Regions from separate parts of the Peribacillus sp. R9-11 genome, predicted to be linked through region 2. Evidence: riboswitches for the same ligand, from Rfam matches in the RefSeq annotation. Region 2 holds a riboswitch; the other holds the start of a gene.
The links. Region 2 has a riboswitch for cobalamin ahead of RE409_RS06185 (hypothetical protein). Riboswitches for the same ligand answer to the same signal wherever they lie in the genome.

Region 1: another riboswitch for cobalamin. It lies ahead of RE409_RS05645 (ribonucleoside-diphosphate reductase subunit alpha); the one in region 2 lies ahead of RE409_RS06185 (hypothetical protein).

What each region holds. Positions count from the first base shown of each region.
Region 1 is NZ_CP133763.1:1,171,525-1,179,150, forward strand. Features, by position in the region: gene RE409_RS05635 (flavodoxin domain-containing protein) at 23-442, opposite strand; gene RE409_RS05640 (ribonucleotide-diphosphate reductase subunit beta) at 432-1,484, opposite strand; gene RE409_RS05645 (ribonucleoside-diphosphate reductase subunit alpha) at 1,524-3,821, opposite strand; cobalamin riboswitch at 3,958-4,139, opposite strand; gene RE409_RS05650 (manganese-dependent inorganic pyrophosphatase) at 4,434-5,363, shown strand; gene RE409_RS05655 (hypothetical protein) at 5,494-5,640, opposite strand; gene RE409_RS05660 (SulP family inorganic anion transporter) at 5,723-7,180, opposite strand; gene RE409_RS05665 (helix-turn-helix domain-containing protein) at 7,584-7,626, shown strand, end outside.
Region 2 is NZ_CP133763.1:1,290,032-1,297,657, reverse strand. Features, by position in the region: gene RE409_RS06215 (YheC/YheD family endospore coat-associated protein) at 1-1,291, shown strand, start outside; gene RE409_RS06210 (YheC/YheD family endospore coat-associated protein) at 1,308-2,378, shown strand; gene RE409_RS06205 (YheC/YheD family endospore coat-associated protein) at 2,382-3,749, shown strand; gene RE409_RS06200 (YheC/YheD family endospore coat-associated protein) at 3,746-4,942, shown strand; gene RE409_RS06195 (YheE family protein) at 5,004-5,207, shown strand; gene RE409_RS06190 (hypothetical protein) at 5,305-5,493, shown strand; gene RE409_RS06185 (hypothetical protein) at 5,528-5,761, opposite strand; cobalamin riboswitch at 6,031-6,231, opposite strand; gene RE409_RS06180 (MBL fold metallo-hydrolase) at 6,334-7,161, opposite strand.

The DNA of each region.
Region 1 (7,626 bases), 120 kb from region 2:
CATAATCGCATATCCCTTTCATTCAGTTCCTAAATAAAGAGGTGAACTTTTGAAGTCTTGGCAAGTCTGATTCTTGATACATTTGTTCGATTTTTAAAGTCACCAATAACTGGCTCTTTGCAAATAGCATGTCCCGAAAATGATCGACCGCTCCGCAAAAATGATTGTAATTGGTTTCTCCTGTCCCGAAGACGCCTGTCTTTAGATGAGAAATCGGTAATTGCTCTAGTTCCGCATAAAAGGCAGCTGTTTTGGCAGGAAGCTCTCCATTACCCCATGTATAGGTACCGATGATCAATGCATCATATTCTGGCAATATACCGGTATCAAATTCGCTAGTTCGAAAAAGTTCTGCTTCTGGCAAAAGGGAAGCAAGGGCTTCAGCTAGTGCTTTTGTATTGCCGCCCGCCGAATGATAGACAATTGCAATTTTATAGCTCATCGAACCCATTGCTAGCATTTACTTGACTGTATGTTCTTGATTTTTGTTCAAAGAAATCAGTTTTGGTGAGGCCAATAGATTCGTCGTCGAATGTTTTAATCCATGGCATCGGGTTCTCACTATACTCTTGATACAAGTTTTCAAGTCCTAGCATACGCAGTCGTTTGTTGGCGATGTACTCGATGTACTCGTTGAATTCTTCCAAGTCGAGATCTGCTTTGGTTTGTATATCCTCAAGCATATACTCAGACCATTCTTTTTCAAGTTCAACTGCTCTTTCAATCGTTGTATAGATGAACTTCGTGTTTTCTTCATTATTTAACTCCGGGTATTCATACATCAAGATTTGTACGAGCATTCCGATGAAATCGAAGTGAACCATTTCATCGCGATGTATATAGGAAATCATTGTAGCCGAACCAGTCATTAGGTTTTGACGCCCTAAGTTGTAATAGAAGGCGAATGCCAGGTAGAAATAAATACCTTCGAGGTTCGTGGAATGGATGAGTGCTTCAAATAAGTGTTGAGGACTAGGATCGTCCACAAACGTTTGATAGGCATCCACAATCGGTTGATTTCGCTTTATCACTTCCGGGTGTTCTTTAATGCGGTCGAAAAGTTGTTTTTGCTTGCCTACCGGAATCAAGGAAGCAAGGATATAGGAATAAGATTCATTATGAATAGATTCCTGCTGGGCCATGTTGGCCAGGATCGCTTTTGCTGCCGGGTCTTTGATGTAACGAAGGATTTCCACTAAAGTCGGCGTTTGAAGGCTGTCCATTCCTGCAATCATTGTAAGGATATCAAGGAAAGCATCCTGGATATCTTCATCTAATTCGCCCCACTGCTTTTTATCCTGAATCATGTTCACGCTCGAAGGCTTCCAAAAGTTATTTATGAGTTGTGTATACGTATCATAGAATTTTTCATACTGAATATCGTTCCAAAGGAGAAAGCCTGAAGCTTCCCCTTTGAATACGCCCGTTGCTTTAGTTGGATGCGTAGGTTCGAGCATCCGGATTTTTTTGATATGATTGGTCATTCGTAAAACTCCTTTAAAAATAGATTACTGATTTGATCGTTAACTTGAGCAACTTTCGCAGGCATTATCATATTCAGATGAAGTGGAACGAACATAATATGTTGATTTCAATCCGCTTTCCCATGCTGTTAAATGGATATCCAATAGAACTTTAGCCTTGATTGTGTTGTGGACATACAGGTTAAAGCTGATAGCTTGGTCAATATGACGCTGACGGGCTGCATTTTGTCTGATGCTTTCCAGTTGGTCCAAGTTAAATCGTGTTTTTTTATAATACTCATACGTATTAGGCGTCAATCCGGGTGCTGTCACTTTGAATTTGAAGTTTTTCTTTTCTTCATAAAATTCAATTTCATATAAGGGATCGATTCCATCAGTGGAGTTACCGATTTTAGCCGTTGATGAATTAGGTGCAATGGCCATTAAATATCCATTACGGGTACCGTGTAGCTGCACATTTTCTTTTAAATCTATCCATTTTTCATCGGTATAGTCACGAAGTTCGAAATATTGGCCTGTATGCCAATCAGATCCTTCAAAATATGGGTACGTTCCTTTTTCCTTAGCCAATTCATTAGACGCTTTGATTGTTAAGTAAGCAATTTTTTCGTATAAAGTATCAGCATATTGAACGGCCTCATCTGATTCCCAATATATATTCTGGGTGGCAAGTAAATGATGCCATCCAAATGTTCCTAAGCCAATTGCCCGGTAACGCTTGTTTGAGATGGATGCTTGCTTGACCGGAAGACTGTTCACATCAATGACGTTATCGAGCATGCGGATCTGAATCGGAATCAATCTTTCTAATACATCGCTACTTACCGCGCGAGGCAGGTTAATGGAAGAAAGGTTACATACAACGAAATCGCCGCTTTTACGAACTACAACTACATCGCCATCTTCAGTTTCGTATTCATCCGTGATCGTTGAAGGGCTTAAGTTTTGAGCAATCTCTGTGCAAAGGTTGGAACAATAAATCATTCCTTTATGTTTATTAGGATTCTTACGGTTCACTTCATCACGGTAGAACATATACGGTACGCCTTCTTCTAGCTGAGAAATCATAATGCTCTTCATAATGTCCATCGCGTTGATTTTTTCAAAGCTATAGCTAGGAAGTGTGCCATTTTCCGCAGCCTCCACAGCGTGAGCGTAATGATTTCTGAAGCTTCCTTCGCCTTTTTTCTCGTCATAAAAATCTTCGAGTGAGAATCCAAGGGTTTGCTTTACGGTATGTGGGTCGAAAAGATACCATTCTTTCCGATCGCGTACGGCTTCCATGAACAGATCAGGAATACATACACCTGTAAAAATATCATGAGCTTTCAACCGGTCATCACCGTTTTGTGTCTTTAAGTCAAGGAAACTCATGATATCTTTATGCCAGGCATCCAAATAAATCGCGATTGCCCCTTTACGCTGGCCCAATTGATCGACGCTGACAGCAGTCTGGTTAAACAAACGGATCCAAGGGGTCGTGCCTGAACTGTTTCCAGAAAAACCACGGATATCAGAACCAAGTGAGCGGATTTTACCGACATAAAGTCCTACACCACCGCCGAATTTAGATACTTTAGCGGCATCGTAGTTGGATAGATAAATGCCATCAATAGAATCTTCAATCGCGTCAATAAAGCATGAACTTAACTGACCGTGAGTTTTTCCTGCGTTTGATAGGGTAGGTGTCGCGACGGTCATATACAGATTGGACATCGCCCAGTATGCCTCTTTGACAAGTTGCAGGCGGTGTTCTGTTTTTTCCATTCTCATAATTTCCATAGCGATGATCATGAAGCGCTCCTGAGGCAGTTCGTAGACCTTGTCTTTTTTCGGACGGGCTAGGTAGCGGTCGTTTAATAAGTAGATACCGATATAAGAAAATAGTTTATCTTTTTCCGGATCGATCACTAAGCCTAATTCTTCAATTTCTTCTTTGGAGTAAGAGTCGAGTAGTTCGGGTTTATAAATCGGGTAGCGTTCCCCCTCTTGCTGTTGAGAGAGTCCTGCGATTAATTCATAGAACGGTCCGTAGCTCACGCCCTCATAACCGCGATTCGCTTGTGCATCCCTGTACATCGTATTCAAAAGTTCTGCCGCAGCAACAAACGTCCAATCTGGAGCATCTATGTCTACACTTTCGAGAGCAAGCTGGATCAGTTTTTTTGAAGTTTGTTCTTCTGTTGAGTCACTTTTACGATCTAGCCATTTTGTAAAACGCTTTTTGAACTTTTCCATATCTAGCCGGCCTTCGAATTCCTTGGATAACATCTCAAGCTGGATAGAACTTGTTTCTGTGTCATTTTTCACTATAGTAGAGTTATATGTTTGAGTCATGAATAATCCTCCTTGTAAACTTCCATTAAATAAAAAAATCCGCCCAATAAATTGAGCGGATCAAACGATAGAATAAAAGAGCCATGAAAAAATAGCCGTTATACTATCGTTTCATCATCTCAATCCCCGAAGAATAAGAAACGTGAAAAATCCAGGCAGGTCTCCTGACTCATGATCATCCTACTTTGAGTTCTTCCCGTATAAAGAGATATACAGTGGTTTTCTCATTTCGTCACATTTACAGTTGCGGGGACAGTTCCGGGTTTACACCGGATTCCCTTTTCAGCCATCACTGGCACCTTGGATTACAAATAATTCTATATATAGTTATGTGTGTTGTTTTTAATATCAATATCTAGTATTTCTGCTTATATTATCGTAATCCATATGAGACGATAATTCAACTAATATATTTGATAAAAACCAATCCTTATCTATTGACAAAGTGAGGGGAGAGGGAAAAAGAGTGAAAGAATTAATAGGGAAATGGGAAATTCAAACGCTGAATGTAAGAGATTTTATGTTAAAATAAAGTGTATAGTAAAGGTGGCTCTCCCTTATTGTAAAGATGGGGGTTCCCGGAAAAATATTTATTAAAAAGGAGAAATAATCTTGGAAAAAGTATTAGTTTTTGGACATAAAAACCCAGATACAGACACAATTTGTTCAGCTATCGCTTATGCGGATCTGAAAAAACAACTAGGTATCAATGCTGAACCTGTTCGTCTTGGTGAAGTGAATGGTGAAACTCAATATGCATTAGACCAATTCAAATTCGAAGCTCCTCGTCTTGTAGAAAAAGTGGCAGGGGAAGCGGATGGTGTGATTTTAGTTGATCACAACGAACGCCAGCAAAGTGCAGAAGACATTGACCAAGTCCGTGTTTTAGAAGTTATCGACCACCACCGTATCGCTAACTTTGAAACAAGTGATCCTTTATATTACCGCGCAGAACCAGTTGGCTGCACGGCAACTATTTTAAATAAAATCTATAAAGAAAACGGTATTGAAGTGCCTAAAGCAATCGCAGGTCTAATGCTATCTGCCATCATTTCCGATTCTTTATTGTTCAAATCTCCAACCTGCACAGAGCAAGATGTTGCAGCAGCAATGGAATTAGCGGAGATTGCCGGAGTAAATGCTGAAACATATGGCTTAGAAATGTTAAAAGCAGGCGCTGACCTGAGCGACAAAACAATTGCCCAGCTAATTACTCTTGATGCAAAAGAATTCTCTATGGGAACTGCGAAAGTGGAGATTGCTCAAGTCAATGCTGTGGATCCGAACGAAGTTCTTGCCAAACAAGCTGAATTAGAAGCAGCTATTGAAGCTGTTATTGCTACGAAAGAATTAGATTTATTCTTATTCGTTGTAACGGATATTTTAACAAATGATTCTGTTGCCTTGGCTCTTGGGAAATCAACGGAAGCAGTTGAAAAAGCTTATAACGTTACATTGAGCAACAACATTGCCGTCTTAGAAGGCGTTGTATCACGTAAAAAACAAATCGTGCCGGTTTTAACGGACATATTCAGTAAATAAAGATGTGAAAAGGGTGCTCTGAATACTTCGAGCACCCTTTTTATGTAATATTGTGAGGGTCAACAAATTTCAATCATGTCTATAAAAAAGGACTCAAACAAGCCATTTAAATGACGTTTGAGTCTTTTTTTTAATTCAAAGCTTCCTTCTCTTTTTCATAGGCGATAATAATTAGTTCTTTATTTGCGTCTTGGCCTAGCTTGCTTTCAAAGCTTCTTAGTTCATTCAGTAAATCTTGTGACAGGTTTGCTGCCGTATAATCCTGCTCGGATATCATACTTTTTGCTCCTTCCATCTAGATATATTTCATGTTATCTATTTTGTCGGTTTAAAAAGTTTCTATTCAGCAAAATTTAAACTTAAGATATTTTACTATCATAAGTGGCGAGCTTTTCAAGCAATTGGGAACTTTCATGATCGAGACCAAGCACCTGAACAGATTTACCATGTAGCCGATATTTAAGGACAACCTTATCAACTGCGCCGACTGCAGAAGCATCCCATATTTTTGAATGGGAAAAATCAATGGTGATAGAATCAGCCTTTTCATTTACATCGAACTTGGAAACAAAGTCCTGAACCGAGGCGAAAAATAATTGTCCGGTTATACGATAAATAATTTTCTTAGCCTGAATGTCCTCTGCTTTTTCAACCGACACTTTAGAAATTTTAGCCGAGAAGAAAATCATGCTCAAGAGAACGCCGGCAAATACGCCTTTTGATAAATCATGCGTATAAAGAACAATGATGACAGTTACAATCATCACAGCTGCATCCGTCTTAGGAGCTAGTCTGAGCCTCTTCAAGGAAGACCAGTCGAATGTTCCTATTGAAACCATAATCATGACTGCAACAAGGGCTGCCATTGGAATTTTAATAAGGACGTCATTCAGTATCACGATTAAAACCATCAAAAAAGCCCCGGCAACAAATGTTGAAAGCCGACCTCTGCCGCCAGACTTAATGTTAATTCCAGATTGACCAATCATTGCGCATCCTGCCATACCGCCGAAACACCCGGCGATAATATTTGCAATGCCCTGGCCTTTGGCTTCCCTATTTTTGTTGCTATCTGTATCGGTCATCTCATCGACAATTTGAGCCGTCAATAATGATTCAAGCAACCCGACAAATGCAAGTGCTATGGAATAAGGAAAAATGATAGCCAATGTTTCAAATGTAAAAGGAATATCTGGAAGCATGAACATTGGAAGTGCCTCGGTCAATTGCCCCATATCCCCAACAGTACGCATAGTGGCCCCTGTTGTAACTGCTACAATAGTCATGAATATGATAGCGACCAGTGGTGAAGGAATGATTTTGGTGATGCGTGGAAAAAGATAGATGATTGCAAGTGAAACTGCCGTCATGACATACATAATCCACGTTTCACCCACGAAATGAGTAAGTTGGGCAGTGAAAATCAAAATGGCTAGAGAATTCACAAAACCAGTCATAACAGGCTTTGGGATAAACTTCATTAACTTTCCAATTTTGAAGACCCCTAGTAAAACTTGCAGTATACCAGTTAAAATTGTTGCTGCAAGTAAATAGTTCAAGCCATGATCTTTTACAAGATCAACCATGACTAGCGCCATTGCCCCAGTAGCGGCTGAAATCATACCTGGTCTTCCGCCGACAAAAGAGATGACGATGGCGATACAGAAAGAGGCATATAACCCTACCATTGGGTCGACCCCGGCAATAATGGAAAAGGCAATTGCTTCAGGAATCAGTGCCAGTGCCACGACAATACCGGAAAGAACATCTCCGCGAACGTTGCCGAACCACTCCTGTTTTAATATAGATGTATTCAAAGAAACACTCCTTTTTTCATTATATATGTGTTTTAATTTGCTTTATTAACGCAATAAATTATAGCATGGCTTATTCATTCTATCTATGGATAATAGAAACCACTAAATATGGGCTATTCATTGATTAGCTTTTTACTTTTGAGACAAAAAGTCTGGATGTCTCACAGAAGGGGAAGAAATACTTTAAGTGAAATGTATTGATAAGGGGTATAGCTGTCACATGCTTGATAGGGGATCTAGGGCATTTTTTCGACTTTGGTGAGGTATGAATCATTGGGTTTAAATGTTTGAATTTCCAAAGACTTCTGTTTACCTTTTGCGATATGTTACTATTAATATACTGATTTTTCTGTATTTACTGTGGGTTATTCTTCAACAATGGATAAGAACAGGGGATGCTCCTATGAATAAAAGTGAGAAGAGAACGAAATTAGTAGAAAAAATTG
Region 2 (7,626 bases):
CATCGAAGAAAAATTATTCGAGGCGTGGGATCTTCAATATGGGGAACCCCTTACGCTTATGGCGGGATGCCGTTCCGTTCCTGTACTCGTCCAACCATTCCCTTCATCCCAGCCAACAATAAAACTTTCATTTGACACAAACCAAATTTTATCCCTGCCTGCTTTTTCAGACCCAATTTCCGTGACCTTCCATGCGGAGGATAGATCAATAAATATAGGGCCCTTCTTTGCTGCACTCATCAACCAACTTCCCTTGAAAGATGGGACATTTGGGGAGATGGAAAAATTTTATCAGGAGATGAAATCCTACTGTCATCAACAAGGCTTTTCCTTCTTTTTAGTAGGAATACAGTCTCTAAAAGAAGGCGTAGTGGAAGGATATTGGCCAGGACAAAATGGGTGGCAAACCCTTACTCTACCTATCCCTAATGTGTTTTATAATCGGATTCATTCGCGCAGAATGGAAGAATCGCCAACCTTCGATCTGTTTACAAATGAACTAAAATCATATTCAATCCCGATGTTTAATGGAGGGTTTCTTTCTAAGTTCGATGTACATGAGCTTCTTCTCTTAGAATATGAACTGCTTTCAAATCTGCCTGATACCATACTTTTTAACGAGAAGGAAGCCTTCTTTACATTTTTAGAGAACCATTCTGTTATCTATTTAAAGCCTACTTCCGGCAGTCAAGGAAGGAATATTTGCAGGTTAACACAAGTAGATGGAAAATGGAAAATCGAGCAAACCGGACATATACAAAATGTGCATATTGCGGATACGAATGAAAAGTTGTATAACGCCTTGAAAAAATTCTGCAGAAAACAAACATACATCCTTCAAAAGGGGATTTCCTTGTTTGAAATCGATCAGAGAAAAGTTGATTTCCGAATCCTTCTTCATCAAAACGAGCAGTTTCAATGGAAAGTTACCTCCATGGTTGCCCGGATAGGAGATCCAGGTAATATCGTTTCCAATCTTGCACAGGGCGGTATGATGAAAAACGGCTCAGACTTTTTAAAGGAAGTATTTGATCCTCAGGAAGCCGGACGTTTGCACCAAAAGCTTATAAGACTCGCTAAAAAAACTGCCCATACTTTGGCAGAAAATCATGATGATTTATTCGGGGAGCTCGGAATCGATTTAGCACTTGATGTTGACACACACCCTTGGATTATTGAAGTGAACTCGAAACCTTCAAAAAAATTTCAGGGCAACTATGAAACCTTTCGTCCATCAGTAAAGTCCATTGTTGAATTTATGCTTACTCTTGACCGAGAAAACCATCCATAAAAGGAGTTGCTGGCACGTGTTAATAGGATTAATGGCAACGTCAGATACACATGAAAATCATTATTTTACTGAAATAGCAAAAGCAGCTAAATCATTTAATATGAATGTATGTAAATTCACACCCGAGAATATTGATATCGATGTGAAGAAAGTTCGAGGAGAACGTTTTGATGCCGAAAAGGAAACATGGCGCTCTGAATCATTTGATCTCCCTGATTTTGTATATGACCGCTGTTTCCATGGCTTATCTCGTGTTTCGACGGAAATGCGCGATAAAATCAATTGGTTAAAAGTTAACTCAAGTTTCCTTGGCCTTGGCCTTCCAGGAAAGTGGGAAGTTTATCAAATTTTAAAAAAACATCCCCTGCTAGAGGCATTTTTTCCAGAAACCGTTCAAGTTACCACACCTGAAGAAATCAGCGGGCATTTGGAACGTCTGGATAAAATTATTATCAAACCAGAGTTTGGAGCAGGTGGTACGGGAATCTATCTTCTCACAAAAACCGAAGGCGGCACATTGGTGTCCATGACAAAAAAGGGCACCAAATACGACCGTAAATTTGACTCTAAATCTCAACTGAACAAATGGCTGCAGCATTTATTAAATCGATATAGTTACCTTTGTCAGCCTTATTTAGAACTTTGCAACCAGAAAAAGGAACCGTTCGATTTACGAATTTTACTTCAAAAAAACGAAAAAAATCAGTGGATGGAACGCGGCAGAGGCATTCGCCTTGGACAACAAGATGGAATCACCTCCAATTTAGCCACTGGTGGGGAAGCTATTTCGCTCGAGGCTTTCATCAAAAAAAATCCTGAATCTATTCCAATTGCTGCCGAACAAAAAATCCAGCATATCCTCCGTACCTTACCTGTCGAAACCGAAGCCGTTTTTGAAAGGCTATTTGAGCTAGGAATCGACCTAGGCATTGATAAAAAAGGGCAAATATGGATAATGGATATTAACTCAAAACCAGGTAGGAAAATCATCCAAACACTTCAACCTGAATCGATGAAGGATATCCATCGCGCACCGTTCCAATATAGCCAATTTTTAGCCGATCATCTTCAGAAAGCAGGTGAATAGAGAGTGAGAAAGACTTATCCTGCCGAGATTGCCGATACTCCCGGCAACGTTCTCTTCTATCCATCAGAGCTTGGAGATTTGGCAGAGATTGAATTAATATATTTTGGCCAGCATTCATGTCCTGCCATTGTTAAACAAAATCCTGCAATCAAGCAAACAATCGTCCTGTCAGAAAGTCTCGCGGAATCTTTAATATTTACTCAGGTCGATATGCCTCTTCATCTATTTATATACGGTAAGAGCATTCATATTGGGCCAGTCGTCGGGATATTTTCATCAGGTTTTACCGGCATTTCAAACAAACCGCTCGGGGAACGTTCAGATTTTTTTTCAAAACTCCTTTCTCTGAGCCAAACAACAGGCTGTATCCCTTTTGTTTTCGGTGAAAATGTAATCAATTGGGAAAAAGAAACAATCAAGGGCTATGTCTATGAGAACGATGACTGGAATATTAACGAATTTCCTTTTCCAAATGTCATCTATGACCGGCTCCCTAACCGTTTGACGGAAAACCGGGATGGCCCTAAGGAAGTGAAACAGAAATTCCAAAAAGAGTATACAATTCCTTGGTACAATCCAGGTTTTTTTAATAAATGGGATATAAATGAACGGTTATGTGCGGATGAGCGGGCACTTCCTTTTTTACCGGAAACGTATCCTTTTCAATCTCTGTCCGTCGTAGAAACCCTGCTTTCTCATTACCGCCAAGTTTATATAAAGCCTATTCATGGCAGCCTTGGGCTTGGAATTCACCAAATTCTTTATGATAAACATGAAAATGTCTACTATTGTCGTTATAAAAATGATGCTCAGGAAAATAAATTGCAAAAGTTTTCTACTTTAGAATCCATTGTTAAACACATCTTTCATAATCGACCGCTTGAAAATCTCATTGTGCAGCAGGGCATACCATTAATTCGTTCTTCTAAACGACCTGTAGATTTCCGAGTGCATACGAACAAGGACAGCAAGGGAATTTGGCAGGTAACTGCAATCGCCGCAAAAATAGCCGGCGCTGGAAGCGTTACTACCCACATTAAAAGCGGAGGTGTCATCAAAACGATTGCCGAGCTATATGGTGATGATGATGAGGCGAAAGAAGTCGAACGAAAGCTTTCGGAAGCCGCCCTAATATTAAGTGAAAGTATTGAAGAGCACTTAGATGGCATCATTGCAGAAATCGGTTTTGATTTTGGATTAGATAAAAAAGGGCAAGTTTGGATGTTTGAAGCTAATTCTAAACCAGGACGTTCAATCTTTTCCCATCCAAAACTCAAAGAGTTCGAGCTGCTAACAAGAAAGCTCAGCCTTGATTATGCTATTTATCTTACGGAACAAACCATTACAAATGCTGTCGGTGTGCAGAGATGAATATTTTTTACGATATTCCAACTGAAAGCTGGTACCACGACCAAGAAAACATGCAACTATTCGCCGGCGCGGAAAAAGAGGAAATACACTATAAACAGAATCAAAATAATCAAACACTTATTCCTATTTCTATTTTTCCAGGTAGCCGGATGCTCGTCGTCGGAATTTTAACTTCTTCAAATCCCAAAAAGGAATCAGGAATAGGGGGAAACTTGACCCTTTTTCAGGATTTATCACTATATTTGCTGGAACATGGGATTTTAGTGTTTGTATTTACGGTTGAGACCTTTCATTCTATCCCTGTAAAAGGCTTCCTTTTTTCCTCCATTTCAAACAAATGGATCGAGGTTAAGATGCCGCTTCCCGATATAGTTTATAACCGAATTCCCTCAAGGGGCTTCGAGGCATCAGAGGATTTTCAACGGCTTATCAACTACTTTCAAGATCATGGTATGAACCTTTTCAATCCTTGTTTTTTAGATAAATATATGATGTATGAAGCATTGATGGAAGATGGCTCCCTCACCAACCATCTTCCATCAACAATTATCCTAGGTGATTGCGATGGACTGAGGGCTTTTTTAAAATCCCACAGACATATTTACTTAAAACCATCTAAAGGAAGCCAAGGGAAAGGTATTTACACACTAATAGAGAATCCTGATGAAACTCTTCAGTTTAATAGCCTAAAACATAGTGAATCCTTCCCAAATTTCTCCTCTTTTTGGGAGCATAAAAAAATGCTACTGATGAGAAGAGCCTATCTCGCCCAACGCGCGGTTATACCAAAGAAACTGAATGGACATCGTTATGATTACCGAGTTCTCGTTCATTATGAAAATGGGTTCTATAAAATTACTGGTAAGGCTGTACGGATGTCACAAACTCAGGAAATCACAACTCATACTCCAAGAGGCGGGAAACTTTTCCCTTACAAAAACTTGCAATCGAGGAATTTAAACCGGAAGTTGGCGTACATTGCTCAAAAGTGCGGTCTGATTCTTTCGAAGAAATTCGGCTTTCTCGGGGAATTCTCTATTGATATTGGCGAAGATTCAACAGGATCACTCTTCATTTACGAAGTAAACTCTAAACCCATGCAATTTGATGAAGAAGAAATTGAAGCAAGCCGACTCTTGCATTTGAAAAACCTGTTTATTGAATTAACTTTATTAAATCAAACGAGAAAATAACCTCCATCTGCCGTTTTCCATTATAATGAAATGAGAGACAGCTTATATGGAGGTTATACATATGATTACTCATTTTCAATGGGCACCATTACATAAAAATTTACCAGGTTGGAAAATTTCCTTTTACTTTAACAAGCAGGCCGTCCAAGCCTTATACCATAAAGACGGGTCCATAGAATGGACTGCCAATCCCCCTTCAGAAACAGACGAAGCTAAGCTCAAAAGCATCATACATGACTTAATGGTCTATCATGTATATGAATAACTTAGTGCTAAACTCCTCATTTCATTCATGAGGACTTACTCAGAATAAAAAGCCCTCTTTTGCCTACACTATAAAAAAAGGTTAGGAGGGATTTCTTTTGGATAAAGAAGAATTCACATTTTTGAAGGATACCGAATATGAAGGCAAGAACTCTGCTTTCTTAGACATCGACCGTTACATCAATGAAGGGCTGGCCGGCGGGAATGTTTATGCAGCTGCTGACCTTCAGAACATTGAAGAAGCCCATGATTTTTATGATGAAACCGAGCCAAACAAGAATAAATAATTAGTGTCCGGAGCCTCCTTTAGGTGGCTCCTTTTTATAAAACTGTCAACTCCTCCTTTTGACCGAACATTTCCTTATTAATTATTCCATAAGCCTTTTCAAGAAAAAGTAAATACTCTACTTTTTCTTTTGAATTTTTTGCCTTCACATTAATTTCCTTGTTCAACCTTGTATGATTTTCGCTTAAAGAAATCATTTCTTCCCCAGAAAAATTATACATAATCTTAGCTTTTAAAAAATCCGTAAAGTATCTAACTGTTCCAAACATGCATTATCCCCCCTTAAATTTTGTTCATAAAGAAAACTTTTCTCCTGTTCCATAGAGAGACGAGAGTTTCCTTATGATTTTGTTAAAAAATCGACTATTATAATTGATTACATCTAAAAAAATAAAAAAAACAACTTCCCGATTAGAAGTTGTTAGAGTGCAAAAGAAAACATAACAAAAAACAAACATGAATTTTCCATTTTTCAAAAAATGAAAAACATGCTCTTGTCAATTCTCGCACTTAACACCTCCTATCCTCGTAGGTTTATGATGCTGTGCTAAAAATAGGCAGGTATCCTGGCTCATGATCATCGCTTTTCGAACCTTCCCATCCCCTTTTGCAGGAGACAGTGGCATTACTCGAATCGCTCTCATATACAGTTGCGGGACAGCGCCGGATTCTAACCGGACTTCCCTTTTAAGCAGATAATCTTCAATATATTATCTGCACCTTTTTCTAGACGTATTTAATTTTCAGTTTAAATTATAAAATTATCCCTTAAACTACAATGCGTGCTTCTGTGTTCAAAAGGAAATTGATTAACAGCTCTTCCATTACACAAAATCACTAATTAGTATTTCGCTCCATTATCCTTATTAATCAATATCTTTTCTTTTAATATCGATGTGATAATATGCTCCGAATCCCATTCGTGGCCAGATATCTCGATAAGCGGATATTGATTCGGCAAAACAATTTGCTGGATTTCATGTACTGCCAAGCCTTGATTATGTAATCGTAAAATTTCACCACGCAGGTTTTCCAAATAGTCGAGCTTTCTTTGAAACATTTCCTTCCCATTAGGGACATGACCGGCATGACAACAAAAAACCTCTCCAAAATCATATTGAAGTAATCTATTTATAGAATCGATGATAACAGGGACAGATTCTTCCCGTAAAACAAGCTTCGTTTTCGGTGTAACGAATAGGTCACCTGAAAACAGCATGCCATTACTGTGATTCAAATACACCATATGGTCCATAGCATGACCTGGGGTAAAGATTGGCTCCCACGTTTGGGTACGGGAATGAACAGCCCTCCCCAGCGGCTCAGCTTTGAAGCCATCTCTCCTTCCCCAAAAAGTTTTGCGATAATCAGGATATTCAGCATCCTTCGCACATACATCAATCGACACCGGATGAATATAAATTGGAACTTTTCTATGTTCCTGTATCCAGGAAGCACCGCCAGTATGGTCCTCATGATAATGCGTTAGCGCCACTAAATCGAAGTTGGCTGATTCATAGAAAGGGATAAGTTCTTCCAATAAAATTTGGGCTCCCGTATCAATCAATAGGCCGTCTGTTAAAAAAACATATACACTCATCCCCGACTTTATTCCTTCAGGGGTCCCTTGTACACAAACCACATCATTTATCGTCTTAATCTCTAGCATGGCTTCCCTCCTCATCAATTGTATAAAAATACCCCTTGTTCATTACAATAAATGTAATATCCCTCCATACTTTTGACAAGCAAATAGTATTTTCCTAGCAAAGACCCGTAGTATATTTTCCGGTAGAATCAAGGCACTTTTTGAAACCATTGTCATTGATTTAAGGTATTCTATTATGCAACTAAGAAAAGAAACAGCAAAAATCTGGCTTCGGTTAAAAGGAAGTTGTTAAGAAAGGGTACTCCGTATTTAAGTTTGGGCGATAAAAAAATTCACGGCTAATCATTAACGCTGAGTAACTATCAATATTACCGTGGTTGATAAAAAAGCTAAAGCATTCATGATACAGACTTTGAAACAATACTTTCCTGACAAAAAATTCACGTAATTATTAAAAAAAATCGACAAGCTGCTAAAAAGAACGAAGCTTATCTTACAAAAATCATGAAAAAGTATGGCTTTACG